2 regions of the Quadrisphaera setariae genome follow, and region 2 is predicted to be linked to the other one. Evidence: predicted binding sites of a transcription regulator. Region 2 holds the regulator's gene; the other holds the start of a gene.
The links. Region 2 encodes LexA, which represses DNA repair genes until DNA is damaged. Its sites were predicted from a motif close to TCGAACANNTGTTCGA; they were not measured.
Positions count from the first base shown of each region.

Region 1: a site for LexA is predicted at 9,903-9,918, ahead of FMM08_RS13000 (DUF6504 family protein). Genes of this name have one in related genera too.

Region 1 covers NZ_VKAC01000007.1:138,264-152,917, forward strand. Annotated here, with positions in the region: gene dinB (DNA polymerase IV) at 1-182, opposite strand, end outside; gene FMM08_RS12975 (DNA polymerase III subunit alpha) at 328-4,716, opposite strand; gene FMM08_RS12980 (MFS transporter) at 4,960-6,456, shown strand; gene FMM08_RS12985 (hypothetical protein) at 6,979-7,281, opposite strand; gene FMM08_RS12990 (MFS transporter) at 7,278-8,771, opposite strand; gene FMM08_RS12995 (SAV_6107 family HEPN domain-containing protein) at 8,958-9,449, opposite strand; gene FMM08_RS13000 (DUF6504 family protein) at 9,451-9,831, opposite strand; gene FMM08_RS13005 (monooxygenase) at 10,186-10,821, shown strand; gene FMM08_RS13010 (carotenoid biosynthesis protein) at 10,818-11,681, shown strand; gene FMM08_RS13015 (glycosyltransferase family 2 protein) at 11,678-12,799, shown strand; gene FMM08_RS13020 (phytoene desaturase family protein) at 12,920-14,434, shown strand; gene FMM08_RS13025 (hypothetical protein) at 14,592-14,654, shown strand, end outside.
Region 2 covers NZ_VKAC01000012.1:37,734-52,387, forward strand. Annotated here, with positions in the region: gene FMM08_RS18105 (NAD(P)-dependent oxidoreductase) at 1-730, shown strand, start outside; gene FMM08_RS18110 (carbohydrate ABC transporter permease) at 823-1,725, opposite strand; gene FMM08_RS18115 (carbohydrate ABC transporter permease) at 1,727-2,662, opposite strand; gene FMM08_RS18120 (extracellular solute-binding protein) at 2,675-4,054, opposite strand; gene FMM08_RS18125 (glycoside hydrolase family 2 protein) at 4,175-6,211, shown strand; gene FMM08_RS18130 (purine-cytosine permease family protein) at 6,189-7,634, opposite strand; gene lexA (transcriptional repressor LexA) at 7,813-8,493, shown strand; gene FMM08_RS18140 (Nramp family divalent metal transporter) at 8,490-9,956, opposite strand; gene FMM08_RS18145 (NAD(P)/FAD-dependent oxidoreductase) at 9,998-11,179, opposite strand; gene FMM08_RS18150 (OsmC family protein) at 11,193-11,615, opposite strand; gene FMM08_RS18155 (ATP-dependent DNA helicase) at 11,625-13,730, opposite strand; gene FMM08_RS18160 (putative endonuclease domain-containing protein) at 13,942-14,654, shown strand, end outside.

The sequences.
Region 1 (14,654 bases), on a different contig from region 2:
ACGGGCTTCCCGCGCAGGTCCGGGCGCTCGAGCAGGGAGACGGAGGCGTAGAAGGCGTCCATGTCGACGTGGAGCACGGTGCAGCCGTCGCTCGCGTCACCGGGGGTGTGCTCGCGCAGGCCGGCTACGGAGGCGGCCACCGCCGGGTCGAGCCCGGCCCTGTCGAGCTGGCGGCGGCTCACGCTCCCCCACCCCCGCCCGCTCCCCTTCTCGCACTTTCCGCGGCAAGTGCGAGAAGGAGAGGGGTCCTTGGCGCACTTTCCGCGGCAAGTGCGGGGGAAGGAGGGCGACGACGAGGGTGCCCGGCAGCGTCGGGACGGACGGCGGTCACCACCCGGCGCTCCCGGAGCTGGAGTGCCACAGCTTGCGCGGTGCGCCGCGCTCGGTCTCGAGCAGGTCCTCGAGGGCGTCGTCGGCCGAGCGCTCGGGGGCCCCGGCGCCGTCGCCACGGGCCGCACCGGCCGCGGAGACCCGCGTGTTGCGGGTGTCGCTGCCGGGCGGGGCGACGTCGGCGTAGGGCGAGAGCAGGAAGCCGCTGGCGTGCACGAACACCCGCCGCGGCGAGGCCCCTGGGGGCACCTCCCGCTTGCGGGGGACCATGCCGCCGGCGCGGCGCGCGGCGTCGTCGGCGGTGCGACCGGCACCGGGCCGGTCCCCCACGGGCAGCCCGCTCGCCGCCGCGGCCTCCTGCGCCGCCAGCAGCGCGGCCTCCTCCTGGGCCGCGGCCTCCCGCGCACCGGCTCCCGCGTAGCGCTCGTCGCGCTGGCCGGGCCCGGAGCGGCCGGCGTCGAGGCCGGGCACCGCGCCGTCGTCGCGGCCCTGCCCGATGACCCGCGAGGGCGCCACGACCGGCCGGCTCGACCGGGACGCCGCCGCCCCGGCCACCGCGGCCGAGCCGTAGCCAGCGGCGGGTTGCCCGGCCATGACGCGGCGCACCCCGTCCACGCCGTGCTCGGACCACACCCGCCACAGCGCCGGCATGGCCCACGCGCCCGTGGCGCGCAGCGACACCCCGCGAGGACCGGTGCGCCGCAGCTCGCCGCGCACCACGAGCAGCCACGACCCGAAGACCGTGGAGGCGTAGGGCCCCTGCGCGTCCTCGAAGAAGGTGGCGTCCACCGGGCCGGTGGAGTCGTCCAGGGTGAGGAACACCACGCGCCGCCCAGAGCGGATGGGCGGGGTCTGCGTGGCCACCTTCACGCCCGCCACCAGCAGCTCCGACCTCGACTGCTGCTCGCGCAGCGCACTGGAGCGGACCACGCCGAGCGCGTCCAGCATCGGCCCGTAGGCGGAGACCACGTGGTGGCTGGCGTCCAGGCCGAGCACCTCCAGCTCGGTGCGCACCTGCTCGGCCGGGGTCATCTCCGGCAGGCCCGACGGCTCGACGTCGCCGGGGGCGTCACCGAGGTCGAGCGCGAGCTGCACGTCCTCACCACGTGCAGGACTGGGGGCACCTCCCGCTTGCGGGGGACCTTGGTCGTCGCGGGGAGAGGGGCGGGGAGATCGGGACGACGACGAGGGGCGGGCGCGGGCAGCGCCGCGATCGAGCGCACGGGTGTGCCGGTCGAGGTCGGCGACCTGCAGCAGCAGGTCGCGCCGCGTCACCACGCCGCGGCGGCGCACGGGGGCGGTGAGCCCCAGCCCGTAGACGGAGTCGAGCGCACCGGTGAGCACGAGCCGCTCCAGCACCGGGCGCGACGGGCGCGCGCGGTTCCACAGGTCGGCGAGGGAGTGGTACGGCTGACCAGCGACGATGCGCGCGACCTCGGCGTCGCTGATGCCCTTGACCTCGGCCAGCGACAGCCGGATGCCCCAGTCGCGCCCGTCCGGCACGGCGGCGTCCAGGCGGTAGCGGCTGGCGAACGGGCCGTACCGCTCCGACGCCTCCCGCTCGCCCCAGCGCGGCGGTTGCACGGGCGCCTGCCGCGGCCTCTCGTCGTCGTCCCGACCTGGGCCGGCCGGGAACTGCTGCAGCACCGCGGGCGGCGGCTGGTCCCAGGGCGCCACCGGCTCCACGCGGTACTCGCCGGTGGAGGCGTTGACGTCGAGCGGGAGCACCGCGACGCCCATCGTGCGGGCGTCGTCGAGGATGAGGCGCTTGGGGTACATGCCCGGGTCGTGGGTGAGCACCCCGGCGAGGAAGTGCGCCGGCCAGTGGGCCTTGAACCACGCCGACTGGTACGTGGGCAGCGCGAACGCCGCCGCGTGGGCCTTGCAGAACCCGAAGGAGGCGAAGGCGGCCAGCACCTCCCAGATCCGCTGCACGTCGGCCGGGGCGAACCCCGCCGCGAGCGCGCGGGGACGCCACCAGGTCTCCACCTCGGCCTGCCCGTCGCGGGTGCCCAGCGCCCGGCGGACCTCGTCGGCCTGGGTGAGGCTCACCCCGGCGGTCTCGGCGACGATCTCGAGCACCTGCTCGTGGAAGACCACCACCCCGCAGGTCTGCTCCAGCGCCGTCCGCAGGCGGGGGTGCAGGTGGTCGGGCGCCCGCCAGCCCTGCCGGGCCATGAGGAAGGGGGTGACCATGTCGGACTTCACCGGTCCGGGGCGGAACAGGGAGATGTCGATGACGAGGTCGGCGAAGTCCTGCGGGGCGAACTTGCCCACCAGCTCGCGCTGCCCGGGCGACTCGATCTGGAAGCAGCCCAGGGTGCGGGTGGAGCGGACGAGGCGGAAGGCGTCCTCGTCGTCCAGGGGCAGGGCGTCGAGGTCGATGCGCTCGCCCGTGGTGCGCTCCACCTCGGCCGTGGCGTGCGCGAACGCCGACTGCATGCGGATGCCGAGCACGTCGAGCTTGAGCAGGCCCATCACCTCGACGTCGTCCTTGTCGAAGGAGCTCATGGGGAAGCTCGTGGCGGACGGCTGCACCGGCGTCCGGTCCAGCAGCGAGGCGTCCGAGAGGAGCACCCCGCACGGGTGCAGCGCGGTGTGGCGGGGCAGCCCGTCGAGGCTCTCCACGAGGTCGTAGAGCAGGTCGAGGCGGGGGTCGGCCAGGCCGGAGGCGCGCAGCTCCGGCAGGTCGCGCAGGGCGTGGCGCACGTCGCGGGCGCGCAGGTGCGGGAAGGCCTTGGCGATGGCGTCGACCTCCCCCGGGGGCATGCCGAGGGCCGCGCCGACGTCGCGGACGGCGTGCCGGACCCGGTAGGTGTCGGTCATGGCGACGGCGGCCACCCGGTCGGCCCCGAAGCGGGCCAGCACCGCGTCGTAGACCTCGGTGCGGCGGGCGGACTCGACGTCGACGTCGATGTCGGGCAGCTCCGCGCGGGCGGTGGTGAGGAAGCGCTCCATGAGCAGGCCGTGGGCGATGGGGTCGACCCCGGAGATGCCGAGCAGGTGGTTGACGAGGCTGCCGGCGCCGGACCCGCGGGCGGCCACGCGCACCCCGAGCCGGCGCGTGAGGTCGCAGACCTCGGCCACGGTGAGGAAGTACGTGGGGAAGCCGAGGGCGCCGATGACGCCCAGCTCCTCGTCCATGCGCTGGCGCACGCGCTGCAGCTGCGCCAGGGAGGCGCCCGGGTAGCGGGTGTGGACGGCGGCCTCGCAGCGGACGCGCAGCACGGCGGCGGCGTCCTCGACGGTGCGCACGGCGGGTCCGGCCACCAGGTGCGGCTCGGGCAGGTGGACCTCACCGATGCCCAGGTCGGCGCGGGGGTCGAGGTGGCAGCGGGCGGCGAGGCGCTCGGTGTCGGCCAGCAGCTGCGCGGCGCCGCCGGCCTCGCGGGCGCGGGGTGCGCCGGCGGCGGTGGCGACCCGCTCGGCGAGGTCGCGCATGGCCTGGGCCGGCTTGAGCCAGCCGTGCCCGGTGGCCCGGTCGAGGTGGCGGCTGGACAGCGGCACGAGGCGGCGGGCGGCGTCGAGCACGTCGGCGGTGGCGGCGCCCTCGGGGGCGGCGTGGCGCACGGCGTTGGTGAGGACGGCGGGCACCCCGGCCTCCCGGGCCAGGGCCAGGGTGCGCGCGGCGTGCCCGAGGCTGGCGGCGGTGCCCTCTGCGCCGAGGTGGCAGACCACCTCCACGGCCAGGCACCCCAGCGGCAGCGCGGAGTACCAGCGGGCGAGCAGCGCCCGGGCGCGGTCGGGGCGGCGGGCCAGCAGCGCGCGGCCGACCTCGCTGTCGGGCCCGAGCAGCACGGTGAGCGCGGGAGCGCCGGAGGCGGGGTCGACGGCGTGCTCGGCGATCTCCTCGAGGGTGGTCACCGGGGCGCCGCGCCGTCCGCCGACCGCGCTCAGCGAGCCGGGCGCCTCCCCACGGGCGTGAGCGGCGGTGGAGAGCCGGCACAGGCGGGCCCAGCCCGCTCCGGCCGGGAGCGGCGGGTCGCCCGGATCGGGGGTCCAGCCCGCTGCCGCGGTGAGGGAGGTGCTGCTGCCGTGGGCGAGGACGACGACGCGGGGCAGCCGCGCGTCCACGGCGGCTCCGCCGCGCACCGGCGTCCTGCCCCGCCCCCCACCGTGATCATGGGAGTTGCGCACACCCAGGTCGCCGGGCTCGACGGCGAGGTCCATCCCCAGGACCGGGACGACACCCTCCTGGGCGCACGCGACCACGTGCTTGACAGCCCCGCGCAGGCCGTCGCGGTCGGTGAGGGCGAGGGCGCGCTGGCCGTCGGCAGCGGCGCGCTCGACGAGCACGGCCGGGGTGTCGGTGCCGTGCTGCAGGCTCCAGCCAGAGGCGACGTGCAGGTGCGTGAACGGTCGTGCGGGCGGCTGTGACGGCGGCACCTCGCTCCTCCCCGGGCCGGCCCGCGGTGTGCTCCGCAGGGCAGCAGGCCGGGGAAGGTCGGCCTGATCGAACTCGTGTTCGACTCCACGGACAGTACACGGCGCCCGGGGGCGGCCACAGGCAGACCGCCGCAGGACGTGCTCCACCCGGGTGACGTGCAGCGACGGCTTCGAGTGGTTGCCAGGGACAACCAGGCGTAGCGTCGCGCCGCCGTCGAGGACGCGGCACGGAGGAGGAGAACCATGGCCACCGCCAGTCCCGCCGCAGCGGGCACCGCGGGCTCGATCAGGAGCCTGATCCCCGCACGCATCGACCGCCTGCGGTGGGCCCCGTTCCACACCCGGATGATCATGGCGCTGGGGACCGCCTGGATCCTCGACGGGCTCGAGATCACCATCGCCGGGTCGCTCAACCCGATCCTCCAGGACAAGGCCGCGCTGGGGATGTCGGTCACCGAGACCGGCCTCATCGCCACCGTCTACCTCGTGGGCGAGGTGGTGGGAGCCCTGGTCTTCGGCCGCATCTCCGACGCCCTCGGGCGCCAGAAGCTCTTCATGCTGACGCTGGCCGTGTACCTGGGCGGCAACGCCCTCACGGCGCTGACGTGGAACGGGGAGACCTCCGGACTGGTCTTCCTGTACCTGACGCGGTTCATCGCCGGCGCCGGCATCGGCGGGGAGTACGCCGCGATCAACTCGGCGATCGACGAGATGATGCCCGCGCCCTACCGCGGCCGGGTGGACATCGGCGTCAACGGCACCTACTGGGCCGGGTCGATCATCGCCACGCTGGGCACCTACCTCCTGCTCGACACCATGCCGGTGAGCTGGGGCTGGCGCGTGGCGTTCCTCATCGGCCCCGTGCTCGGCATCATCATCATCTTCCTCCGCCGCCACCTCCCCGAGAGCCCCCGCTGGCTGCTCATGCACGGCCGCGAGAAGGAGGCGGAGGAGAACATCGCCGCCATCGAGCGGCAGGTGGAGGACAGCGGCCAGCAGCTGGCCCCCGTGGACGACTCCAAGGCCATCGAGGTCCGTCCGGCCCCGGCGCAGGGCTACATCACCCTGGCGCGGGTCCTGTTCAAGACCTACCCGCAGCGCGCCACGCTCGCCGCCACGCTGATGATCACGCAGTCGTTCCTCTACAACGCGATCTTCTTCACGTACACGACCGTGCTCACGGCGTACTACGGCGTCGCCGCGAGCAACACGCCGCTCTACCTCATCGGCTTCGCCCTGGGGAACTTCATCGGCCCGCTCGCGCTCGGCCACCTCTTCGACACCTGGGGTCGCAAGAAGATGATCGCCGGGACCTACCTGCTCTCGGGGGGCCTCCTGGCCATCACCGCGGTGCTGTTCAACGCGGGCGTGCTCAACGCGGTCACCCAGACCATCGCCTGGGCGGTCATCTTCTTCTTCGCCTCGGCGGGCGCCAGCTCGGGCTACCTCACGGCCAGCGAGCTGTTCCCCATGGAGGTGCGCGCCCAGGCGATCGCCATCTTCTTCGCCATCGCCCAGCTGTGCGGCGCCGGCGCTCCCCTGCTCTACAGCGCGCTCATCGGCAGCCTCGACGACCCGTCGGTCACCCGGCTGTTCATCGGCTACCTCATCGGCGCCGCCGTGATGATCATCGGTGGTGTCGTGGCGGCCTTCCTCGCGGTGGACGCCGAGGGCAAGTCGCTCGAGGACGTCACGATGCCCCTGTCCGCGGTGAGCACCCGCCCCCGCGCCACCGGCTGAGGCTGTCTGACCGGTCGGAAGGCCGGCACCGGTCGGGGCCGGCCTGACCCGTCGGGGCCGGCCTGACCCGGCGGGGCCGGCCTCCGGTCCGCCAGGCGAGCAGCTGCCCGAGCCCCGTACCGCTGCCGCACGTGACCTGGGTCAGTTCCGGAACTGACCCAGGTCACCTGCGGCGAAGGCTCCAGGACCGACGCATCTGCACCTGACCGCGGTCACTCCCGGACTGCCGCGGTCAGGCGCTGGCTCGCCCCCCGTCACGAGGTGTCGTGACCACGGCGCGAAGTGCCGGAACCACGGCGCGAAGTGCCGGAACCACGAGTCAGTTCCGACACCTCGCGCCACCAGCGCGCTGCGCTGCGCCACCCCGGTGCGGCGCAGCGCGCTCGACACAGCAGCCCGTCATCGAGCACGCACGGCACGTCACCTCCGACGAGGCCCAGCGGCCGGGTCGTCGAGTGCTGACCCTGTTGATCGCCACCAGCACCGAACCTCCGCCCTGCGAGATCGGCCTGGTGACCCCCGTCAGGCGAGGCCGCGGTGGGCCGCCCACAGCGAGGCCGCGCGGTCGGCTGCGGCGTCCACCAGCGCAGCCAGCTCAGGCCGGTCGGTCGGCACGGGGAACGAGACGTACCCGCCACGCCCACCGGCCACCGGGCGGCCGTACGCCTTCACCGCGAGGTGCCCGTCGGGCAGGAGCCGCACGGTCAGGCTGGTGAGGATGTGGGCCTCACCACGCCGCTCGCCGGTCCAGCGGAGGTCCTCGGGGATGGTCACGTTCACGGCCACCCCGTTGAGCTCCACCTCCGGGCCGTCGGCCACGCTCACCGGCCAGCCCGCCCCGAGGTCTCGACGGAGTCCTCGGGGGCGGAGACCTCAGCAGGCGGCCCGGCCGGCACCTCGACCGCCAGGTCCGCCGGCAGGCCAGCAGCCAGCCCGACGGACGCCTCGACCGGGCCGGCCTGCGCCCCACCGACGACATCGGAGGTCGGCGCGGCCTGCGCGGCGGCGTAGGAGGCGGACAGCCTGCGGTACTGGGGGCTGAGCATGGCCAGGAGCGTGACCACCAGGCCCACGAACCCGGTGATGACGAAGACCAGCGCGATGGCCCGGGCCTGCCCGGTGCCGAACCAGCTGCCGATGGCCCGGGCGCCGGCACCGTCCCCGCTCATGAACGGCACCACCACGAACTGGGTCAGCGGACCCATGAGGAACGCGGTCAGCGGTGCCGCCGACTGCTCGACGCTCTGCGCGAAGCCGAACACGCGCCCCTGGCGCTCGTAGGGCACCACGCGCTGGAGCACGGTCTGCTCCGCCGCCTCGGCGAACGGCATGAGCAGCATGAACACCGCCATCGCGCCGGTCAGGCTGACCACCGAGGAGGTCAGCGGGAACAGCATGGTGGCGGTCCACGCGGCCACGTTGACGAGGAGCAGCAGCCGCACGGGCCGGCTTCCCAGGCCGAGGCGGGCCACCAGCAGGCCGCCGACGATCATCAACGCGCTCAGGCCGCCCCACAGCAGACCCCACACCTGGACCGACACCAGCGACAGGCCGTAGGCGTCCATGAGGGCCATGAAGCCGCCGCCGATGAAGTTGTTGAAGCAGCTGAAGGCGATGAGCGGCACGAGGCCGGGCACGCCGCGCACCAGCCGCCAGGTGCCCCGCAGGTCCACACCGCCCGCTCCGGCCGCAGCACCTCCACCGGCTCCGCCGGCCGCGAGCGCAGCTCCCGGCGCGGGTTCCGGCACCTGGACCCGCGCGAGGTGCACCACGGAGACCACGAGGACGACGAGGGCCAGCAGCAGCACGTGGAGCATCCCGCCGGAGGCGACGAGCACGCCGCTGATGACGGAGGTGACGAGGATGGAGGTCCCGCTGACCGTGCCCACGAGGCCGTTGGCGCGGTCGCGCCGGTCCTCCGGGACGAGCAGCGTCACGAGCGTGGGCAGCGCGATGGCCCGCGGGCCTCCGGCGACCACGCCGAGCATCAGCGCCACGATGAACACCCACAGCTGCCAGGAGGCGACGTCGCGGAAGGCCTCGGGCGGGGTCAGCAGGTACAGGCCCAGGCAGGCGGCGTAGACCGCCGCCGAGGCGACCGCCGAGCCCTGCATGACCGCTTGCTTGCGGTGGTTGTCGACGAGGCTGCCGAACCAGATCCCGGTGGCCGCGGTGGCCACCACGAAGATCCCGGCGATCATCCCGGTGGCGAACACCGACCGGGTCTCCAGGAACACCCAGAAGGTGATGGCGAACCAGACCGTGTAGTTGATGACCGACACGACGGCGTTGCTCACCAGCAGGTGGGCGAACACGCGCTGCGTGCCGTGGCGCAGGTCGAGACGCGCGTCGGGGCCCGAGGACGCCCCGGAGCTCGACGGCGGGGTCGGGTCGGCGGTGGTCACGGTCTCTCCTGCTCGCTCGGACACGACGACACCACCATGACCGCTCGCGGGCCCCGGAGTCATCGGGTTTCCGGGCGGGTGCCCCGCCCGGGAGCCTCAGGAGGCGGCGAGCGGGAGCCCGCCGAGCCAGATCCTCACGTCGAGCAGGGCCGCGACCTGCCCCGTGAAGGCCTCGGCCCGGGCCAGGTGCGCGTCGGCCTCGGCGGCCTCCACGGCGGGGCCGCGGCCGCTGTCGACCGCGGCCCGGCGCTCTGCGGCCGCGCCGAAGAAGCGCGCCCAGTCCTCCAGCTCGGGGGCCAGGGCCAGCAGCGACTCCCACACGTTGACGGGAGCGCGACGGCGCCCGCCGACCAGCTGCCGGGCCGCGACCACCGCGGCACCGGCGCGCAGGGCGGCGAGGTGGGCGGTGACGAAGCGCTCGGCCGGGTCGAGCGAGGAGGCCGCCAGCGACAGCTCGGTGGCGGCGCGCTCCAGCAGGCGGACGGCACCAGCGGGTGCGGGCGGCCGGGCCACCGGGACGGCCGAGCCTCCGGTGCGCGTGGTGGTGCGGCTCGCCAGGCCGGAGCGCCGGGGTCGGACGGCGGCCACGTCAGTCCACCACCCTCACGAGGCGCCAGCGCGGCCCACCGTCGCCGCCACCGGCAGCAACGGGCTCGCAGGCGAGCTCGAAGGTGCCGGGCTCCACGCCGAAGCCGGCGCTGGCGACGACGCGCCACACCTGCTCGTCAGCGGCCGGTCCCGCCGCCCGAGCGCCCAGGTCACGGGCGAGCGCGCTGCTGCCGCGCACCTCGACCGCCTCCCCGCGCAGGGCCCTGGCGGCGACGCCCTGCCACCACGGCAGGCGCGCGCTCCAGCTGGCGAGGACCTCGCGCACCACGAAGAGGCGACCGCGCCAGACGAACGCCGACGGCTCCCCCGAGCCGCCCTCGCCCACCTTGACGTGCACGACCTCGTCGAACGACCGGCTCACAGCTCCTCCTCCTGAGGCACTGGCGGCGCGGCCCCGGGGCTTCCCCTCCCCGGAGGCCGCGCCCGCCGACATCGAACATCCGTTCGACAGCAGCAGTGAAGCGCTGATCTCGCTCCCCGTCAACCCGCTGTCCATGCCGGAGACGCTGCCACCAGGGTCTGACAACCCGCCCCCACCTGCGGTGACGCCACGGGGAGCAGTGGGTGGCCAACCGGTGCGGAGGGGCTCGGCGGGCCCCCGGCGCACCCCCGCGGCTACGGTGCTGCCGTGGACCCCCAGCGCGTCGTCCCGGCCTGCGCGGTGCTCCACCTGTGGCGGGTCCCCTCCGCGGCCGTGCCCGCCGCCGTCGCCCGCATGGCGCTGGACCGGCGCCACCTGCGCGCCAGCGGTGCCGCCTTCTGGAAGCTGCTCGGCACCGGCGACGGGCGCACCTTCACCCCGCGCGACGCCGACCCGCACCACTGGGCCGTGCTCACCACCTGGGACGACGACGCCGGCGCCACCGCGTTCGAGCGCTCCCCCGCCGTGCGCGCCTGGGACCGCCTGGCCGCCGAGCGCCTGCGGGTGGAGATGGTGCCCGTGGCCAGCCGCGGCCGCTGGTCGGGCCGCGAGCCCTTCGGAGACCCGGTGCCGCGCCGAGCAGACGCGTCGGCAGACACCTCGGGGCCGGGGGTCGCGAGCATCACCCGGGCCCGCATCCGCCTCGGGAAGGGCCGGTCGTTCTGGGGCGCCGTCCCCCCGGTCTCCACGGACCTGCACGCCGTGCCCGGACTGCGCCTGGCCGTGGGCATCGGCGAGGCGCCCGTCGGGCTGCAGGGCACGTTCAGCCTCTGGGACGACGCGTCCTCCCTGCGCGACTTCGCCCACGGCCGCGCCGCCCACCGCGACGTGGTGGAGCGCACGGCCCGCGAGCGCTGGTACGCCGAGGAGCTCTTCGCCCGCTTCGCCGTGAGGTCGCTGGAGGGCACGCACCGGGGGGTGGCCCTGTGAGCGCCGCCCCCTCCGACACCGCTGCCGGGCTGCGGCGCACCCCGCTGGCCGCCGCGGGCGCGCAGCGCGCGGCGCTGGTGCTCGCGGCCGTCGCCGTCGTCGTCCAGGTGGCCCACCCGCTGCTGTCGGGCGACGTGCTCACCACGGCCACCGTGGTGAGCGTCCTCGTGTTCGCGGCGGCCTCGCTCGTGAGCGCCGCCGCCACGCACGGGCTGCGGGCCGCGGTGGTGCTCGCGCTCGGCGCGGGCGGCGTGGGACTGCTGGCGGAGGCGGTGGGCGTGAGCACGGGCTTCCCGTTCGGCGAGTACGCCTACGCCGGCACGCTCGGGCCGCAGGTGCTCGGCGTGCCCGCGGTGGTGCCCGCGGCCTGGCTGATGATGGCCTGGCCCACGATGCTCGCCGGGCGCTCGGTGGTGGACCTGCTCCGGAAGCGCTTCGGGCCGGTGCCGCACTGGGTGGCGGTCCCGCTGTCCGCGTGGGTGCTCACCGCGTGGGACCTCTCGCTCGACCCGCAGATGGTGGCTGCCGGGCACTGGTCCTGGGCGCACCCAGACCCCTCGCTGCCCGGGATCCCCGGCATCCCGCTGACCAACTACGCCGGGTGGCTGCTGGTCTCGCTGGTGGTGCACGCGGTGCTGCACGCCGGCGTCCCGCGGCGGGTGCGGCCCGGGGTCCCCGCGAGCGCGGCGATCGGCGCCGGGGCGCCCGCGCTGCTGCTGGGGTGGACGTGGCTGGGGTCGGCGCTGGGCAACGCCGCCTTCTTCGGACGCCCGTGGGTGGCGCTGTGGGTGTTCGCGGCCATGGGCCTGGTGGCGCTGCCGGCGCTGGCGCACCTGCGGCGACGCACCCCCGGGGCGTGAGGGCCGTCCGGCTCGTCGAGGCGGCCAGCGCGGGGGCCGTCGTCGTCGCCGTGCACACCGCCGTCAACGCCGCGCTGCTGCGGCGCCCGGTGAGCACCCCGCCCGCGGTCGGTGAGCGGGTCAGCGTGCTGCTGCCCGTGCGCGACGAGGCCCACCAGGTGGGACGGGCGCTGGCGGCGGTGCTGGCGAGCACGGGGGTGCCCCACCTCGAGGTGCTCGTGCTCGACGACGGGTCCACCGACGGGACGGCCGCCGCCGCGGCCCGCGCCGCCGGCGGCGACCCCCGGGTGCGGGTGCTGACCGGCGCGCCGCTGCCGCCGGGCTGGCTGGGCAAGCCGCACGCGCTGGCCCAGCTGGCGGCGGTCGCCTCGGGCTCGGTGCTGGTGTGCCTGGACGCCGACGTGCGCCTGGCGCCGCACGCCCTGGCGGCCAGCGTCGACCTGCTGCGCCGCCACCGGCTCGACCTCGTCAGCCCCTACCCGCGGCAGGAGGCCGTGAGCGCCGCCGAGCGGCTGGTGCAGCCGCTGCTGCAGTGGAGCTGGCTGGCCACACTGCCGCTGCGGCTGGCGGAGAGCTCGCCGCGGCCGTCGCTGTCCGCCGCGAACGGGCAGCTCATGGCGCTGGACACCGCGGCGCTGGAGCGAGCGGGCGGCTTCGCGGCGGTGGAGTCCGAGGTCTTGGACGACGTCGCCCTGGTCCGGGCGGTCAAGGCCGCAGGCGGGCGCGGAGGGGTCGCTGACGGCACGGACCTGGCGACCTGCCGCATGTACGACGGCTGGCCGGCTCTGCGCGACGGGTACGCCAAGTCGCTGTGGTCGGCCACGGGCTCGCCGGTGGGCGCGGCGGGACTGGTGGCGGTGCTGGGCGGGGTGTTCGTGCTTCCGGCGGTGGCGGCGCTGACCGGGGTCGGCGGCCGCGCCGGGCGCTGGGCCGGGCTGCTCGGCTACGGCGCCGGCGTCGCCTCGCGGGTGGTCGCGGCACGGCGCACGGGCGGGCGGGTGTGGCCCGACGCGCTGGCGCACCCGGCCTCGGTGGCGGTGCTGTGCTCGCTGGTGGTGCGGTCGTGGCGGCTGCGCCGCCGCGGCGGCCTGGCCTGGAAGGGCCGCGCGCTGCCCTGACGCTGTCGCACTGGGTGGTTCTGGTCCCTTCCTCCGTTGGCGCAGGGTGGCCCTGGTCCACTCTCACGGGACCAGGGCCACCCTGCGCCAACGGAGGGAGCGGCGCTTACCGTGGCGGGCGTGGCTCGGGTGGTCGTGGTGGGCGCGGGCCTGGGCGGGCTCGCTGCGGCGGCGCGCCTGGCCGCGCACGGCCACGACGTCACCGTCTGCGAGCAGGCGGACACCGTCGGCGGCAAGCTCGGCTGGGCCGAGCACGAGGGGTTCGCCTTCGACACCGGCCCGAGCCTGCTGACCTGGCCCGACCAGCTGCGCCGCCTCTTCGCCGCCACCGGCGCGCCGCTGGAGGAGACCCTGGCGCTGCAGCCGGTGGCGCCCACCGACCACCGCTTCACCGACGGCAGCCGCCTCCACCTCGACGACGACCTCGGCCCAGGTTGGCGCCGCCTCCTCGACCGCGCTCGCCGCGTCTGGGACGCCACCGAGGGTCCCTTCCTCAGCCGGCCGCTGCACGGCGCCCGCACCCTCGCGGCGCTCGCGGCGCGTCCCGGCGGTCTGCGCGACGTCGCGACCATCGCGCCCGGCACCTCCCTGCGCGCCCTGGCGCAGGCCCACCTCGACGACCCCCGGCACGTCGCCCTGGTGGACCGGATGGCCACCTACACCGGCTCCGACCCGCGCCGCGCACCCGCGGCGCTGGCCTCGGTGCTGCACCTGGAGCTGACCGGTGGCTCCTGGTACACCCCCGGCGGGCTGCGCCGGGTGGTGGACGCCGTCGCCGACCGGGCCCGCGAGCGCGGCGCCCGCCTCCTCACGGGGACGCGCGTGGTGGAGGTGCTCGTCGACGGCGGGCGGGCCGCGGGCGTGCGCCTGGCCGACGGGCGGCGGGTGTCGGCGGACGTCGTCGTCGTCAACGCCGACGCGGCGGCCCTCTACGGCGTGCGCACCCCGCCCGACCACCCGGCCCTGCTCCCGCCAGCGGCACGCCGGAGCGCCCGCGGGGCCCGTGCGGGGCTGGCGGCCACCGCTCCGTCGCTGAGCGGGTTCGTGCTGCTGCTGGCCCTGCGCGGGCGCACGCCGGACCTCGCCCACCACACGGTGCTGTTCCCGCCCCTGGACGGCGCGGGCTACGACGACGAGTTCGACGCGGTCTTCGGCTCAGGACGACGACGCGGGCGGCCGAGCGCCGTCCCGGAGCCGGCGGTCTACGTGAGCGCCCCGGACGACCCGGCGCTGCGCCCTGACGAGCACTCCGAGGCGTGGTTCGTGCTGGTCAACGCCCCGCGCCACGCCCCGCACGACCCGCGCGCCGGCGTCGACTGGCGGGTTACGGGGTTCGCAGAGGCCTACGCCGACCACGTGCTGGCCGTCATGGCGCGCCGCGGGCTGGACGTGCGCGAGCGGGTGCTGTGGCAGCAGGTGCGCACCCCGGCGGACCTGGAGGCGGCGACCGGCAGCGTGGGCGGGTCGATCTACGGCTCGTCGAGCAACGGGGCGCGGGCGGCCTTCCTGCGACCCGCCAACCGCTCGCCGCTGCCGGGGATGCTGCTGGTGGGCGGCTCGAGCCACCCCGGCGGGGGGATCCCGCTGGTGCTGGCGTCGGCGTCGATCACGGCGGGGCTGGTCGGCACGGCCTGAGACGCACCCGGCGCAGGATCGGGGGGACGGCTCGGGCGACGGCCGTCCGGGTGCTCGCCGCGGCCGCGGTCTCCAGGAGCGGCACCCGGCTGCCGATGACGGTGGCGCAGCGACCCGCCCGGGCCGCCGCCTGCACCACCGACCGGAAGAGGCCGTCGTGGACACCACCGCTCTGCTCGACGTCGCTGGCATCGTCGGCCTGGGCGCCACCGTGGTGGTG
Region 2 (14,654 bases):
GCTGGCCGGCGTCGTCGTCCTGAGGCGGCGGGTGAGGGAGCAGGACGTCGCGCTGCGCGAGCGCGGCGAGTGGGCGTCCTCCACGTTCGACGCCTCGCTCCCCCTGGCGCGCGGGCTGGACGGCGCCCGGGTGGGCTTCGTGGGGTTCGGGGCCATCGGGCGCGCCTGCTGGGCGCCGTTCGCGGCGCTCGGCGCGGTGGGCGCGGCGGTCACGGGCAGCGGCCGGCTCGACGCCGGAGCGCACGGGCTGGCGTGGGCCGGCGGGGTGGACGAGCCGGGGCACCTGGACCGGCTCGTCGGCGAGTCCGACGTCGTCGTCCTCTCAGCGCCGCTGACGCCGGCGACGACGGGGCTCGTCGACGACCGGCTGCTGTCGCTCGCGCCGCCCGGGGCGGTGCTGGTCAACGTGGGGCGCGGGCCGCTGGTCGACGAGGACGCCCTCTTCGAGGCTCTGGCCTCCGGGCGCCTGGGTGGTGCGGTGCTGGACGTGTGGTGGCGCTACCCCGGTGGTGGCGCGGCGGGCGGCTCGGCCGGTTCCGCGAGCGGGTCGGCGGGGCCGGTGGTGGGTGCTCCGGGGACGCGGGAGTGGGGGGCGCTGGCGAACGTGGTGGCCTCGCCGCACTCCTCGAGCATCACCCGGCAGACGCTGCTGGCGCGCGTGGCGGACGTCGTGGAGAACGTCCGCCGGCTGACCACGGGTGAGCCGCTGGTCAACACCATCCCTCGCTGAGGAGCCGCCCTCGCCGCGATCATGCAGAAGACCCGCACCCTGGAGCTCGGGGTGCGGGCCTCCTGCATGATCAGTTCACCAGTGGCTGGCGGTCAGCCCTTGAGGCCGGTGCCGGCGACGCCCTCGATGATGCGGCGCTGGAAGATGAGGAACAGCACCACCAGCGGCAGCGCACCGAGGATGGCGCTGGCCTGGATGTCGGCGTAGCGCTGCCCGAAGGAGCCCTGCACCGTGGCCAGACCGACGGGGATGGTCATGAGCTCGGGGTTGGAGACCACGAACAGCGGCAGGATGAGGTTGTTCCAGACCCCGACGAAGGTCACGATCGCCATGGCGGCGATGACCGGCTTGCTCAGCGGCATCACCACCTGCCGGTAGATGCGCCAGTACCCGGCGCCGTCGATGCGGGCGGCCTCCTCCAGCTCCTTGGGCAGCCCGTCGAAGAACTGCTTGAAGACGAAGACGGCGATGACGGCGGGCACCTGCGGGAAGATCACGGCCCAGTAGGTGTTGAGCAGGCTCGCGGCGTCGAGCATCTGGAAGATCGGCACCACGAGCACCTGCGGCGGGACCATGATGCCCAGCAGCATCAGCAGGAAGACGAGGTTGCGGCCCCTGAAGCGCAGCCGGGACAGCGCGTAGCCCGCCATCGACGCGAACAGCACCGTCAGCACCGTGGTGACGGCCGAGGTGAGGAAGCTGGACAGGTACCAGTTCCAGATGTCACCGCTGGCCAGGAGCGTGGTGTAGCTGGCCAGGGTGGGGCTGGTGCTGGCGATGACCTCGCCGGCGCCGAGCGCCGCGGTGGCGTTGCTCGACAGCGACGCCTTCAGGGCGTACAGGCTCGGGATGAGCCAGATGACGGCGAACACCACGAGCACCACCGTGGTGACGATGGTGAACGTGCGGGTGGAGTCCTTGCCCGGCGCGGGCGGCCGGACGGCGGCGGGAGCGGCGGCGGAGACGCCGTTGCGGGCGGTGGTGGGGGTGGCCATCTCAGGCGCTCCTCTCCGAGCGGCGCTCCATCAGCTGGCGGGCCACGGCGATGACGATGATGACGATGAAGAGCAGCACCGAGGCCGCGGAGGCCGCACCGATGCGGTTGTCGGTGAAGCCGACGTTGGCGATGAGGGTGAGCGCCACCTGCGTGGAGATGCCCGGGCCGCCCTGGGTCATGAGGTAGACCTGGTCGAAGATCTTCAGCGAGGCGATGATCTGCAGGAGCACCAAGAGGGTGGTGGTGCGGCCCAGCAGCGGGATGGTGATGAACCGGATCTGCTGCCAGGGGGTGGCGCCGTCGGTGGCGGCCGCCTCGTACAGCTCCCGCGGGATGTCCTGCAGACCGGCCAGGTACAGCACGAAGTTGAAGCCGATGGTCCACCAGATCGTCGCGATGGCGATGCCGACCATGGCCAGCGACGGGTCGGCCAGGACGGCCGTGGGCGACAGGCCCACCAGCTGCTCCAGCCACGGCCACAGGCCGGTGTCCGGGGTGAAGATGTAGACCCAGATCAGGGAGATCGTGGCCGACGGCAGCACGTAGGGAAGGAAGAACGCCAGCCGGAAGAACCACTGGCCGCGCTGCACGCGGTTGGCGAGCACCGCGATGACGAAGCTCAGCACCACCAGCGGCGGGGTGGTGTAGATCGTGAACTGCAACGTGTGCCACATCGAGGACCAGAAGTCCTCGCGGCCGAACATCTCCGCGTAGTTGGCGAACCCGGCGAAGCTGCCCAGTCCGCCCTGCACGAGGGAGGTGTTGAAGAAGCTGGAGACGATCATGTAGATCGTCGGGGCGATGAGGAACAGCAGGTAGAAGAACGCGAACGGGGCGACGAACAGCCACCCCGCCTTCGCGTCGGTGCGGCGGGCGCGCGGGGCCTGCTGCGGCGTGGTCGCCGAGGGTGCCGGCGCGGCGGTGATCGAGGTCATCGTCGGCTCCTGTCAGGCGTTGGCGGTCGTGCCCGCGACGGGGCTGGGGGTCTCCAGGTAGGTGCGCAGCTGCACCTTGATCGCGTCGAGCGCCTGCTGCGGGGTGGCCAGCTGCTGCTGCACCAGGCCGATCTGCGACCCCACGGTGTTCTCGAACGTCGAGCCCGAGCCGGAGTACCAGCCCGGCGGGTCGTACTTGGCGATCTCGGCGGCGGCGGCGTAGTCCGCCTGCGGCTCCAGCGCCTTGTACTCGGCGGACTCCAGCGTGGCGGTGAGCGCCGGCACGTGGCCGCCCTGCGCCCAGGTCAGCGACTGGTCGAGCAGGGACTTCACGAAGCCCATCGCCAGCTCCTTCTGGGCGTCCGTGCGGTCCATCTTCGGGAGGATGAACGTGTGGGAGTCGCCCTGGGCGGCCGGCACGTCGAAGATCTGCGGGATCGGCACCATGCCGAACTCGAAGCCCTCCACGGACTGCGCGGTGGTGATCTCCCACTCGCCCTGGGTCTGGAAGCCGACCTTGCCGGTGTACAGCTGCGTGCCGGCGCCGGCGTAGTCGACGGTGGGGGTGAGCAGGCCGCGCTTGGCGAGGTCGCCGATGTAGGCCATCGTCGCCAGCGCCAGCTCCTCGTTGACGGTGAGCTCCTGCCCGTCGTCGCCGAGGAAGTCGGTGGCGCCGTCCATCTGCCAGTACAGGGTCTGGAAGAGGCGCCAGGAGCCGGAGGTGTCGCCGACGTTGGAGGCCGACCACGCGGCGCCGCCGGTGACGCCGGCGATGGCGGTCAGCGCCGCCTCGAAGGCGTCCTTGCCCTGGATTGGCGCGAGCTTGCCGTTCCCGTCCAGCAGCCCGGCCTGCTGGCAGACCTGCTTGTTGAAGAACAGCACGTAGGGGTGGGTGTCGAGCGGGATCGTGTAGTAGCTGCTCCCCACCTTGCCGGCCTCCCACACGGACTTCGTGAAGGAGGAGCTCGACAGCCCGGCGAGGCCGAGCAGGTCCTCGGTGATGGGCTCGAGCAGCCCGGCCTGGGCGAGGATCGTGGCACGGGTGGCGTGGGCCACGGCGACGTCCGGCGGCTTGTTGCCCAGCGTGGCCAGCACGACCTTGGTGTAGTACGGGTTGCCCCACGCGAAGGTGGCGGCGGTGAGGGAGTCCGGGGAGCCCTGCTGCTTGCGGTACTCCTCGAGCATCGTCTGCAGGCGGGCGCCGTCGCCGCCGCCGAACAGGTTCCAGAACGTGACCGAGTCGGGGTTGAGCGGGGTGCCCGCCACCCCCGCGGCCAGCGGTGAGCCGCAGCCGGACAGGCCACCGGCCAGCCCCATGGCTCCCAGCCCCGCGAGTCCCCCGGCCAGCACCTTCCGCCGGCTGGGGTGCTGCTCAGGCAGCCTCCGCGACATCGCAGACATCATCGACCTCCTCGTCGTGCGCTGGCCCGGAGTCTGCAGGGTCCGCCCATGATTTGCAACGATGGAAACGCAGGGGTGGCGCCGCCGCGGCGGCGTGGCACACTCCGGCCCGTGGCAGAGACGGCACCGCTCCCCCGCGCCAGCACGCAGCCCGGGGAGCACCCCCGCCCGCAGCTCCTGCGGCAGCACTGGACCGACCTGGGCGGCACGTGGCAGCTGGGCCTCGTGCCCGCGGGAACCCCCGCGCCGAAGGGCCTGTGGCGGGGCGCCAGCAGCGAGGACCTGGCCGACAGGACGGGCTTCGACCGCGACGTCGTCGTCCCCTACCCGCCGGAGAGCACCGCCTCCGGCGTCGGCGAGCAGGGCCCGTTCGCCGAGCTCTGGTACCGCCGCGGCCTGCGGCTGCGCGACGTCGCCGGCGCCGACGCGCTGGCGGCCGACGGGTCGGGGGCGCGGCTGGTGCTGCGCTTCGGCGCCGTCGACCACAGCGCTCGGGTCTGGTTCGACGGGCACCTCGTGGCCGAGCACACCGGCGGGCAGACGCCGTTCTCCGCCGACGTCACCGAGCTCCTGACCCCCACCGGCGCCGGGTCTGGCCTGGACCTCGACCGCGAGCACGTGGTCGTCGTCCGCGCCGTCGACGACGCCCGCGACCCCGAGCTGCCCCGCGGGAAGCAGGACTGGCACGACGCCCCGCACGCCATCTGGTACCGCCGCACCTCCGGCATCTGGCAGACGGTGTGGGCCGAGGTGGTGCCGGCCGTGAGCATCGAGCACCTCACCTGGACCACCGACCTCGTCGGCGCCACCGTGCACCTCGTCGCGGAGCTGTCGAGCACCCCGCTGGAGCCGGCCAGCCTCGCCGTCCGCCTCTCCCTCGGAGCTCACGACGATGACGAGCGCGTGCTCGCCGAGGCCGTCGTCGCCGTGCCCGGCCACGCCGAGCGCGGGGGCCCTCGTGTGGAGGTGGCCCTCGCGGTGCCGCTGCTGCGGCACGGGCAGGAGCGCGAGGCGCTGCTGTGGAGCCCGGAGCACCCGCACCTCGTCGACGCGCAGGTGCGGCTGCTCGCTGGTGGCCCTGCCTCGCCGGCCGGTCCTGGTGCCGAGCTCGACGCGGTGGCCAGCTACCTCGGGATGCGCTCGGTGGAGGTGGGCGCCGGGCAGCTGCTGCTCAACGGCACGCCCCACACGCTGCGCTCGGTGCTCGACCAGGGCTGGTGGCCCGACACCCACCTCGCCGCCAGCGCCGAGCGCCTGCGCAGCGAGGCGCAGCTGCTGGCCGACCTGGGCTTCGACTCGGTGCGGATCCACCAGAAGGTGGAGGACCCGCGCTTCCTGCACTGGTGCGACCGGCTCGGCATCACGGTGTGGGCCGAGACCGCCAACGCCTACGCGTACACGGCGCGGGCGGTGTCGCTGCTCACGGCGGAGTGGCTGGAGGCGGTCCGCCGCGACGCGAGCCACCCGAGCGTCGTCGCGTGGGTGCCGCTCAACGAGTCCTGGGGCGTGCAGGACGTCGCCTCCAGCGCCGGTCAGCGCTCGTACGCGACGGCGCTCGCCGCTCTCACGCGTGCGCTCGACCCGACCCGACCCGTCATCAGCAACGACGGGTGGGAGCACACCGACTCCGACCTGTGGACCGTCCACGACTACACCGACTCGGGCGAGGTGCTCGCGGCCCGGTACGGCTCGCCGGAGGCGGCCGCGGCGCTGGTGGGCGTGCCCTCGCCGTCGTCGTCCTCGGCCCGCGTGACCGCCAACGGGCGGCGCCTGCGGGTGGCCGGGGGCGCTCGGAGCTCCGACCTGGCCGACGTCGAGCGCCCGCTGGTGCTCAGCGAGTTCGGCGGGGTGCGCTTCACCCCTGCCGCCGACGACGCTGACGGGGACTCCTCAGCGCCCGAGGGCGCGACGTGGGGGTACTCCACCGCCTCCGACGCCGACGACTACGCCCGGCGCCTGGGCGACCTGCTCGGCGCCGCGAACGCGTGCGTGGAGGCGGGCGGCCTGGTCGGGTGGTGCTACACGCAGCTGGCCGACACCCTGCAGGAGGCGAACGGCCTGGTCACCGAGGACCGCACCCCCAAGCTGCCGCTGGATCGGCTGCGCGCGCTCGTCACCGGCGAGGTCAGCGACCCGTCCGCCGGGTGAGCGCTCCGGTCCGCAGGGTCCTCTTGGCGGACGGCGTGAGCAGCAGCTGCCCCACGAAGCCGATCGCCAGCGCGGCGAGCACGCCGAGGTTGGCGAAGGTCCAGTCGCCGCTCTTCCCGCCCAGGCCGAGCGGGCCCAGCAGGTAGCCCTGCCACCCGAGCCAGGTGGCGCTGGTGTTGACGACCAGCCCCCACCCGACGGCGGTCGCGGCCAGCAGCAGCACCACCGGGCCCCAGCGCACGGACCCGTACTGGCCCGCGGGGTCGAACAGCGCGACGTCGTCGTAGGCGCCGGAGCGGCGGACGAGGTCGGCGATGGCAGCACCCGCCCACGCGGCGATCGGCACGCCGAGGGTGATGAGGAAGCCCTGGAAGGGGGTGAGGAAGTCCTCGGAGACGAACACGACGTAGACCGCGCCGGCCACCATCAGCGCCCCGTCGACCAACGCCGCCACCCAGCGCGGGGCGGGCAGGCCGAGGGAGAGCAGGGCCAGTCCGGAGGAGTAGATGTCCAGCACGGCGCCGCCCACCAGCGAGAGCACCGCGACCACCGCGAACGGCACGAGGAACCAGGTGGGCAGGCCCGTGGCCAGGGCACCGATCGGGTCGGTGCTGGCGCCGTCGTAGAACTCCGGCGAGGAGGCCGCCAGCAGCACCCCGAAGCCCAGCAGCACCAGGGGTGCAGTCGCGCCGCCGAACGTCGTCCACCACACCACCCCGGGGCGCGAGGAGTGCCGGGGCAGGTAGCGGGAGTAGTCGCCCGCGGCGTTGACCCACCCCAGCCCGAACAGGGTCATGCTGAACACGGTGGCGCCGAGCAGCGCCTGCCAGGTGCCGTTCGGGGCCGCGGTGACGGCGCCCCAGTCGAGGCGCCCGGCCGTCAGCGCGAGGAAGACAACGGTCAGCACGCCGGTCACCCACGTGATGACGGCCTGCAACTTCATGATCGCCTCGAAGCCGAGGACACCGGCGCCCACGACCAGCAGGACGACGACGACGAGCGCGACCGCCTTGGTGACCGTCCCGCCGCCCCAGCCCAGCGTCGTGAACACGGTGGCGGTGGCCAGCGCCGCGAGCGAGACGAGGACCGTCTCCCAGCCGACGGTGAGCAGCCAGCTGATGGCCGAGGGGAGCCTGTTGCCGCGCACGCCGTAGGCGGCGCGCGAGACGACCATCGTCGGGGCCGAGGCGCGGGTGCCGCCCAGGGCCACGAGCCCGCACAGGAGGAACGACGCGACGATCCCCACCACCCCGGCGAGCAGCGCCTGCCACCAGCTGACGCCGAAGCCGAGCACGAAGGCCCCGTTGGCGATGCCGAAGACGGAGACGTTGGCGGCGAACCAGGGCCAGAAGAGGCTCGAGGGCCTGCCGCGCCGCTCGGACTCGTCGATGACGTTGAGGCCGTTGACCTCGACGCGCGACAGCGACGGCGGCCCGGGGGTCGCGGTGGTCGGCGAGGTGGTCGACGAGGCGGACGACCCGGGGGGCAGCACGACGGAACAGTACGGGGAGCAGCGCGGGAGCAGCAGGGCCCGCCTCCTCGTCGTCCGCCGCGTCGAACGCGTGTTTGAGATCGCGTGCTCGATCCACTACCCTGCGTGCGTGGCGACGACGGCCCCGAAGGGCACCTCCGGTCGAGCTGACGACCTCACCAGCCGGCAGCGAGCCGTGCTCGACACGATCCGCGAGTCGGTCACCAGCCGCGGCTACCCGCCGAGCATGCGGGAGATCGGCAAGGTCGTCGGGCTGCACAGCCCCAGCAGCGTCGCGCACCAGCTGGTGACGCTCGAGCGCAAGGGCTACCTGCGCCGCGACCCGAACCGCCCGCGCGCCATCGAGGTGGTCGACCCCGGCCGCACCGCGGGCCGCGGCGCCGCGGCAGCCGTCCCCGCGGTCCCGGAGAGCGAGGAGACCGCCTTCGTGCCGCTGGTCGGGCGCATCGCCGCCGGCGCACCGCTGCTCGCCGAGCAGGAGGTGGAGGACGTCTTCGCCCTGCCGCGCCAGCTGGTGGGCGAGGGCGAGCTGTTCACCCTGCGCGTCGTGGGCGACTCCATGGTCGACGCCGCCATCTGCGACGGCGACTACGTGGTGGTCCGCCGCCAGCCCGTCGCCGAGAACGGCGAGGTGGTCGCCGCCATGATCGACGGCGAGGCGACGGTCAAGGTGCTGCAGCGCCGCGGCGGCGGCGTTCAGCTGCTGCCCCGCAACGCCGCCTACTCCCCCATCGACGGCACCGAGGCCACCATCCTCGGCCGCGTCGTCACGGTGCTGCGCTCGCTCTAGCCGAACAGCTTGGGGAGCTGCTGGCCGAGGGTCAGCACCGTCGCCGTGCCGTAGATGAGGATCGCGAGCACCAGCAGCGCCAGCCGCACGCCCCTGACGCGCAGCGGCGCCGGGAGCAGCTTGCGGTTGGTGGCGATGAGCAGCGCCGAGTAGATCGTCATCATGAGGCCGCCGACGGTGGCGGAGACGACGACGAGCGCGATCGGCTGGTCGAAGCCGATCAGCAGCACCACGGCGCCGATGGCCACCAGGCCCCAGGTGAGCCAGAAGTAGATGCGGCTCTCGTCGGCGCTCTTGAGGTAGCTGGTCTTCAGCACGTCCGCTGCCATGCGGCTCGTGTAGTCGGTGATGCCCAGGGCAGCGCCGAACAGCGAGAACGCGCCGATGATCCAGAAGAAGACACCGAACCAGGTGCCGACGGCCTCGGCCAGCTGCTCGCCCTCGACCCGCACGAACTGGATGTCGTTCGGCAGGTCCTCCAGGCCGAAGACGGTGGAGTAGGCGAGCAGCGAGGTGAAGAAGATCGACACCACGGTGATGGCGACGAACGTGCTCAGCTGCTCGACGTTGGCGAAGCGCCACCAGCCGCGCCAGCGCCGCAGGTTCTCCTCGCCCTCGGGCCCCTCGGTGCGGAAGACGTAGCCGGTGCTCGGCACCGCCTCCGGCTCACCCGTCACCGGGCTCTGCAACCGCGGCACGTAGTGGCCCATGCCGAAGCCCTTGTCGCGGATCCAGTTGGACTGCACGAGGTTCTGCCCGCCACCGGCACCAGCGAAGATCATCGCGCCGAAGAGGGTGGCGAAGCCCAGCTCCGCAGCCGGGAAGCGCGCCTCGGTGACGATGGTCGGCACGTCGCGCCAGGCGGTCGCGGTGATGGCGGCGAAGGCCCCCACCACGAGCAGGAGCATCACCGCCGCCACCTTGACCATCTGGATCTTCTCCAGCGCCACGTACACCACGGGAGCCAGGGTGAGGATCAGTCCGATCGCCACCAGCAGCCCGATGGCGATGAACCGCGGCGTCCCCCCGGTGAGGAAGCTGATGAGCGTCGCCGAGCTCGTGGCCCACCCGGGCCAGAGGTTGGCGCCGTAGGTGAGGATCGCGAACACCAGGCCCCAGTGCGGCCAGAACCTGCTGAACCCGGTCACCGCCGTCTCGCCGGTGGCCAGGGCGTACCGCTCGATCTCCATGGTCACGAAGTACTGCGTGACCACGCCGACCAGCGCCGCCCACACGAAGACCAGCCCCACCTGGGAGGCGATGAACGGGAACAGCACGAACTCGCCGCTGGACAGGCCGACGCCCGCGGCGATGATCCCCGGCCCGATGAGCGGCAGCCACCGCGACGGCGGTTTCGGGAGCTCGCGGACCTCCGGGACGGCGAGCTTCGAGCCGCGGAACGGGTCGAGGACTGAGGTCGCACTGGGCGGTCGGTGACCGGCCGCGTCGTCGCGGGTGGACATGCCCGCCACCGTGGCGCAGGTCGCGCCTCCGCGCGAGCCGATCAGCCCGCGAGCAGGGCTCGACCCATGCCGCGCACGACCCGGGAGGTGAGCCGGCCGCGGGCCAGGCCGATGTCGGCGACGTCGTCGAAGACGCCGGTGTCGCGGGCCGACGCGCGCAGCGCCGCGTGCAGCAGCCGGTCGCTGCGCACGAGCCGCGCGGCGAGATCCGTGTGGCGCAGGTGCCCGACCAGCGCCTCGCCGAGCATGCGGTCGTACCGGCCACCTCCGAGCGCCGCGCGCCCGGCGAGGACGCCCGAGAGCACCGCGTAGTAGATGCCCTCCCCCGTCACGGGGTTGACGAGGCTGGCGGCGTCACCGGCGAGCAGCACGCGCCCCACCGACCAGACGCCGCTGCGGCCCGTCGAGAGCGGCAGCGGGTGCCCGGCCACCTGCTCGGCGCCGGCCGTCGTCCCGGGGAGCAGCTCCTCCAGGCGCTCCAGCAGGCGCGCCCGCGTCGGCGCGGTCCCCGCACTCGAGCGCGAGTCGACCAGCTGACCGAACCCCACATTCGCGCGCCCGTCCCCCACCGGGAAGGACCACGCGTAGCTGGGGCGGTCGGTGTCCTCGGAGAACGCCAGCACCTGGACGCCCTCGTGCTGGGGCAGCACGGGCGCGTACGCGCGGACGGCGATCGCCGTCGTCCCCCGCCGCTGCGGCGGCACGACCGCCGGGCCCAGGGCCCGCCGCACCTCGGAGTGGGCTCCGTCAGCGCCCACCGCGATGCGGCCGCGGACCACCTCGCCGTCGGACAGGACGACGCCGACCCCGGCTCCGTCCTGCAGCACGTCGCGCACGCGGGCCCGGCGCAGCACCGCGCCGCGCTCGACGGCCGCCCTCACCAGGCGCTCGTCGAGGACGGCGCGGGGCACCACCTGGGCGGGACGGCTCATCGCCTCCTCGACCACCGGGACCCCCGGCGCCCCCACCACGGAGATCCGCAGCCGCGGCGCCACCGGCCAGTCGTCGAGCAGGCCGGTGACGCCGACGGTCTCCAGGACGTCGAGGGCGTGGGGGGCCACGCCGTCCCCGCAGACCTTGTCGCGCGGGAAGTCGGCGCGGTCCAGGAGCAGCACCTTCGACCCCGGACGCTGGTGCAGCGCCCCCAGCGCCGCCGCCGAGCCCGCCGGTCCGGCGCCGACGACGACGAGGTCCCAGTGCTGCTCACGACCGTGCTGGCTCACACGCCGGATCCTGTCAGGCGGCGAGCTTCACGGTGAGGTCGGACCCGGCCAGGGCCTTGGTGAACGGGCAGATCTGCTGGGCCTGCTCCAGCACGCGCTCGGCGACGTCGTCGGCGAGGCCGCTGACCTCCAGGGTGATGTGGGAGGTGTAGCCGGCCTCCTCCGCCGTGGTGAGGACCACGTGGGCGGTGACCTGGGCGCCGCTCGCGTCGACGTCCTGCGTGGACGCGGCGATGCCGATCGACTGCTGCAGGCACGCGGCGGTGGCGGCGGCCATGAGGTGCTCGGGGGTGGTGCGGTCTCCAGCGGCCTCACCGGCCAGCTGGGTCTGCGCCTCCAGGACGCCGTCGGAGGTCTTCACGCTGCCGGCCACGGCGGTGGCCGTGGCGTCCTGGACGGTCTGGGAGTCGTGGGCGGAGTGCGCGGTCTCGCTCATCCCCAGACGCTAGGCAGGCCTCGCGGCCGCCGCCTCTTGATCACTGGCTGCGACGTCCAGTCGACGCAGCGCCCCCAGCACGACCTCCTTGTCGGTGGTCGGCCACAGCGGCGGCAGGCTCGCCCGCAGGAACGAGCCGTACCGCTTGGTGGCCAGCCGCGGGTCGAGCAGGGCCACCACGCCGCGGTCGGAGGTGCTGCGCAGCAGGCGCCCGGCGCCCTGGGCCAGCAGCAGCGCCGCGTGGGTGGCGGAGACGGCCATGAAGCCGTTGCCGCCGGCGCGGTCGGCGGCCTCCGCGCGGGCCGAGGCCAGCGGGTCGTCCGGGCGGGGGAAGGGGATCCGGTCCAGGACCACCAGCTGGCAGGACGGGCCCGGCACGTCCACGCCCTGCCACAGGGTCAGCGTGCCGAACAGGCAGGTGCGGGGGTCATCGGCGAACTCCCGCACGAGGTTGGGAACGGTGTCGTCGCCCTGGCACAGCACGGAGATGCCGTGCTGGGCGAGCCGGTCCCCCAGGGCCTCGGCGGCGGCCTCGGCGGCGCGGCGGGAGGAGAACAGCCCCAGCGCGCGGCCGCCGGCGGCCACCACCAGCTGCTCGACCTCCTCCAGCACCTCCGGCGCCGGACCCTCGCGACCCGGCTGGGGCAGGTGCTTGGCGACGTAGAGGATGCCCTGCCTGGCGTGGTCGAAGGGGCTGCCGACGTCGAGCGCGGTCCACTGCGGGGCGCCGGGGCCCTGCAGGCCAAGCGCGCCGGCGGCGGCGTCGAAGGACCCGCCCGGCGTGAGCGTGGCCGAGGTCAGCACCACCGTGGAGCCGCCGAAGAGGTGCTCGCGCAGCGTCATCGCCACGCTCAGCGGCGCCACGTGGAGCACGCGGGGGCGCGGTTCCTCGTCGCGGCGCCACGCGCCGGGTGCCTCGAGCCACGCGACGTCCTCGCCGGGTCCGTCGGCGCCCGGGGAGACCTCGACGAGCCGCTCCGCCACGTCGAAGACCTCGCTCAGCGCGGCGCGGGCGACCTGCTTGCCGGCCGCCGCGTCGCCGTCGTCGTCCTTCCCGGTCTGGCCGCCCTCGCCCTTGAGGCCCGACAGGGCCTCGCGGGCGGCGTCGCGCACGCCCGCCACGGCCAGGCGCACGCCCTCGGGCAGCCCCTTCGGGTAGCGGCCCACGGGGGCCTCCTCGAGCACGGCGCCGAGGTCGTCCGACGCGACGCGCAGGCGCTCGGCGGAGGTCGGGTCGAGGCCGCCCTGGCGGCGGGCGGTGGTCGCCGCCTGAGCCACCGCCGCCGCGGACAGCGAGCCCGTGGCCACGGAGGTGACCCGGTCGACCAGCTCGTGGGCCTCGTCGATGACGACGACGTCGTGCTCGGGCAGCAGCTGCACGTCCTCGACGGCGTCGATGGCGAGCAGCGCGTGGTTGGTGACGACGACGTCGACCTCCTTGGCCCGCGCCCGGGCCAGCTCGACGTGGCACTCCTCCGCCAGGGGGCAGCGCGTGGCGCCGAGGCACTCCCGGGAGCTGACGGAGACCTGCCGCCAGGCGCGCTCGGAGACGCCGGGGACGAGCTCGTCGCGGTCTCCGGTCTCGGTGTCCTGCGCCCAGCGGTGCAGGCGGGCGACCTCGCGGCCGAGCTGGCTCGTGGCGGTGGGCGCGGCAGCGCGGCGGTCGGTGGCGCGCTCGGCACCGCCGACCAGCTCCATGCCGGGCAGCGCCTCGGGCTCGTCCTCGGGGAAGCCGCCGACCAGCTTCTGCCGGCACACGTAGTGGGCGCGGCCCTTCACGGTCTGCCAGGTGAGCTCGCGCCCGAGCATCGGGCGCAGGGCCTGGCTCAGCCGGGGCAGGTCCCTGTCGACCACCTGCGCCTGCAGCGCCAGCGTGGCCGTGGACACCACGCCCGGGGTGCCCGTCTCGGCGGCGTGCGCGGCCAGCGGCACGAGGTACCCCAGCGACTTGCCGGTGCCCGTCCCCGCCTGGACCAGCAGGTGGCGGCCCGAGCGGACCGCCTGGGAGACGGCGGCGACCATCTTCTGCTGCCCCTCGCGCGGGGCCCCTCCCAGCGCCGCGACGGCGGCGTCGAGCAGGTCCGAGGGGTCGGCTCCGCGGCTGGGCTTCGGCACCGAGCCACCCTACGCAGCGCGCCGGGCACCCGGCCCCGTTCGTCCACAGCCCCCGCCGTCCTAGCGGTGCGGTGTGGCCGCGGTGCAGAACAGGGTCAGGATCTGCTCTCCCCTGACCCTGTTCTGCACCGCTGCAACCCCTGTTCTGCACCACCGGGGCTCCTGTGGACAGCCGCAGCAGGGAGGGGGCCCGATCCGCCACGGTGCCGGGGTGCCGCCACGCGCCGAGGTCCCCGCCGAACTGCTGCGCCGACCGTTCACCCTCTCCGAGGCCCAGGCCCTCGGCCTGACCCGCGATGTGCTGCGTGCTCCGCGCTTCAGCAGTCCGCACCGCGGCGTCCGCGTGCCGTCCGACCTGCCGCCGGGCTTCTCGCTCGACGTAGCCGCTGCACGGCTGGCGCTGCCGGCGGTGGCGGTGTTCTCCGAGTGGACCGTGGTGCGGCTGCTGGACCTGCCGACGCCCTGGGGACGCCCCGAGCCCGTGGGGCGACTCGTCCAGGCACGCGTCCCCCCGAGCCCTGCCCGTCCACGGGTGAGCGGTATCCAGGTGGGGCGCTGGCGCAGCACCGACCGCCTCGTCCTCCTCACCGGCGGCGAGGTCAGCCGCTACCTGACCGGCGGAACGCGGCTGCGCCTGCAGGACCCGGTGAGCGCTTGGTGCGACCTGGCACCAGGGCTCCCCCACGTGGATGCCGTCGCGCTGGGTGACGCCGTCCGCAGGCACCACGCGTCACAGGAGGAGATGCGGGAGGCTGTGGACGAACGGAGCGGGCGTCCCGGCGTCGAGGTCCTGCGACTCGTCTTCGCCGATGTGCGTCACCAGGTCGACTCGGCCATGGAGACCGAGGCCCGGCTCCTGTTCGTGAGCTCCGGCCTGCCGGAGCCGGAGTGCGGTCGCTGGATCCCGGACGGCACCGGACGCAT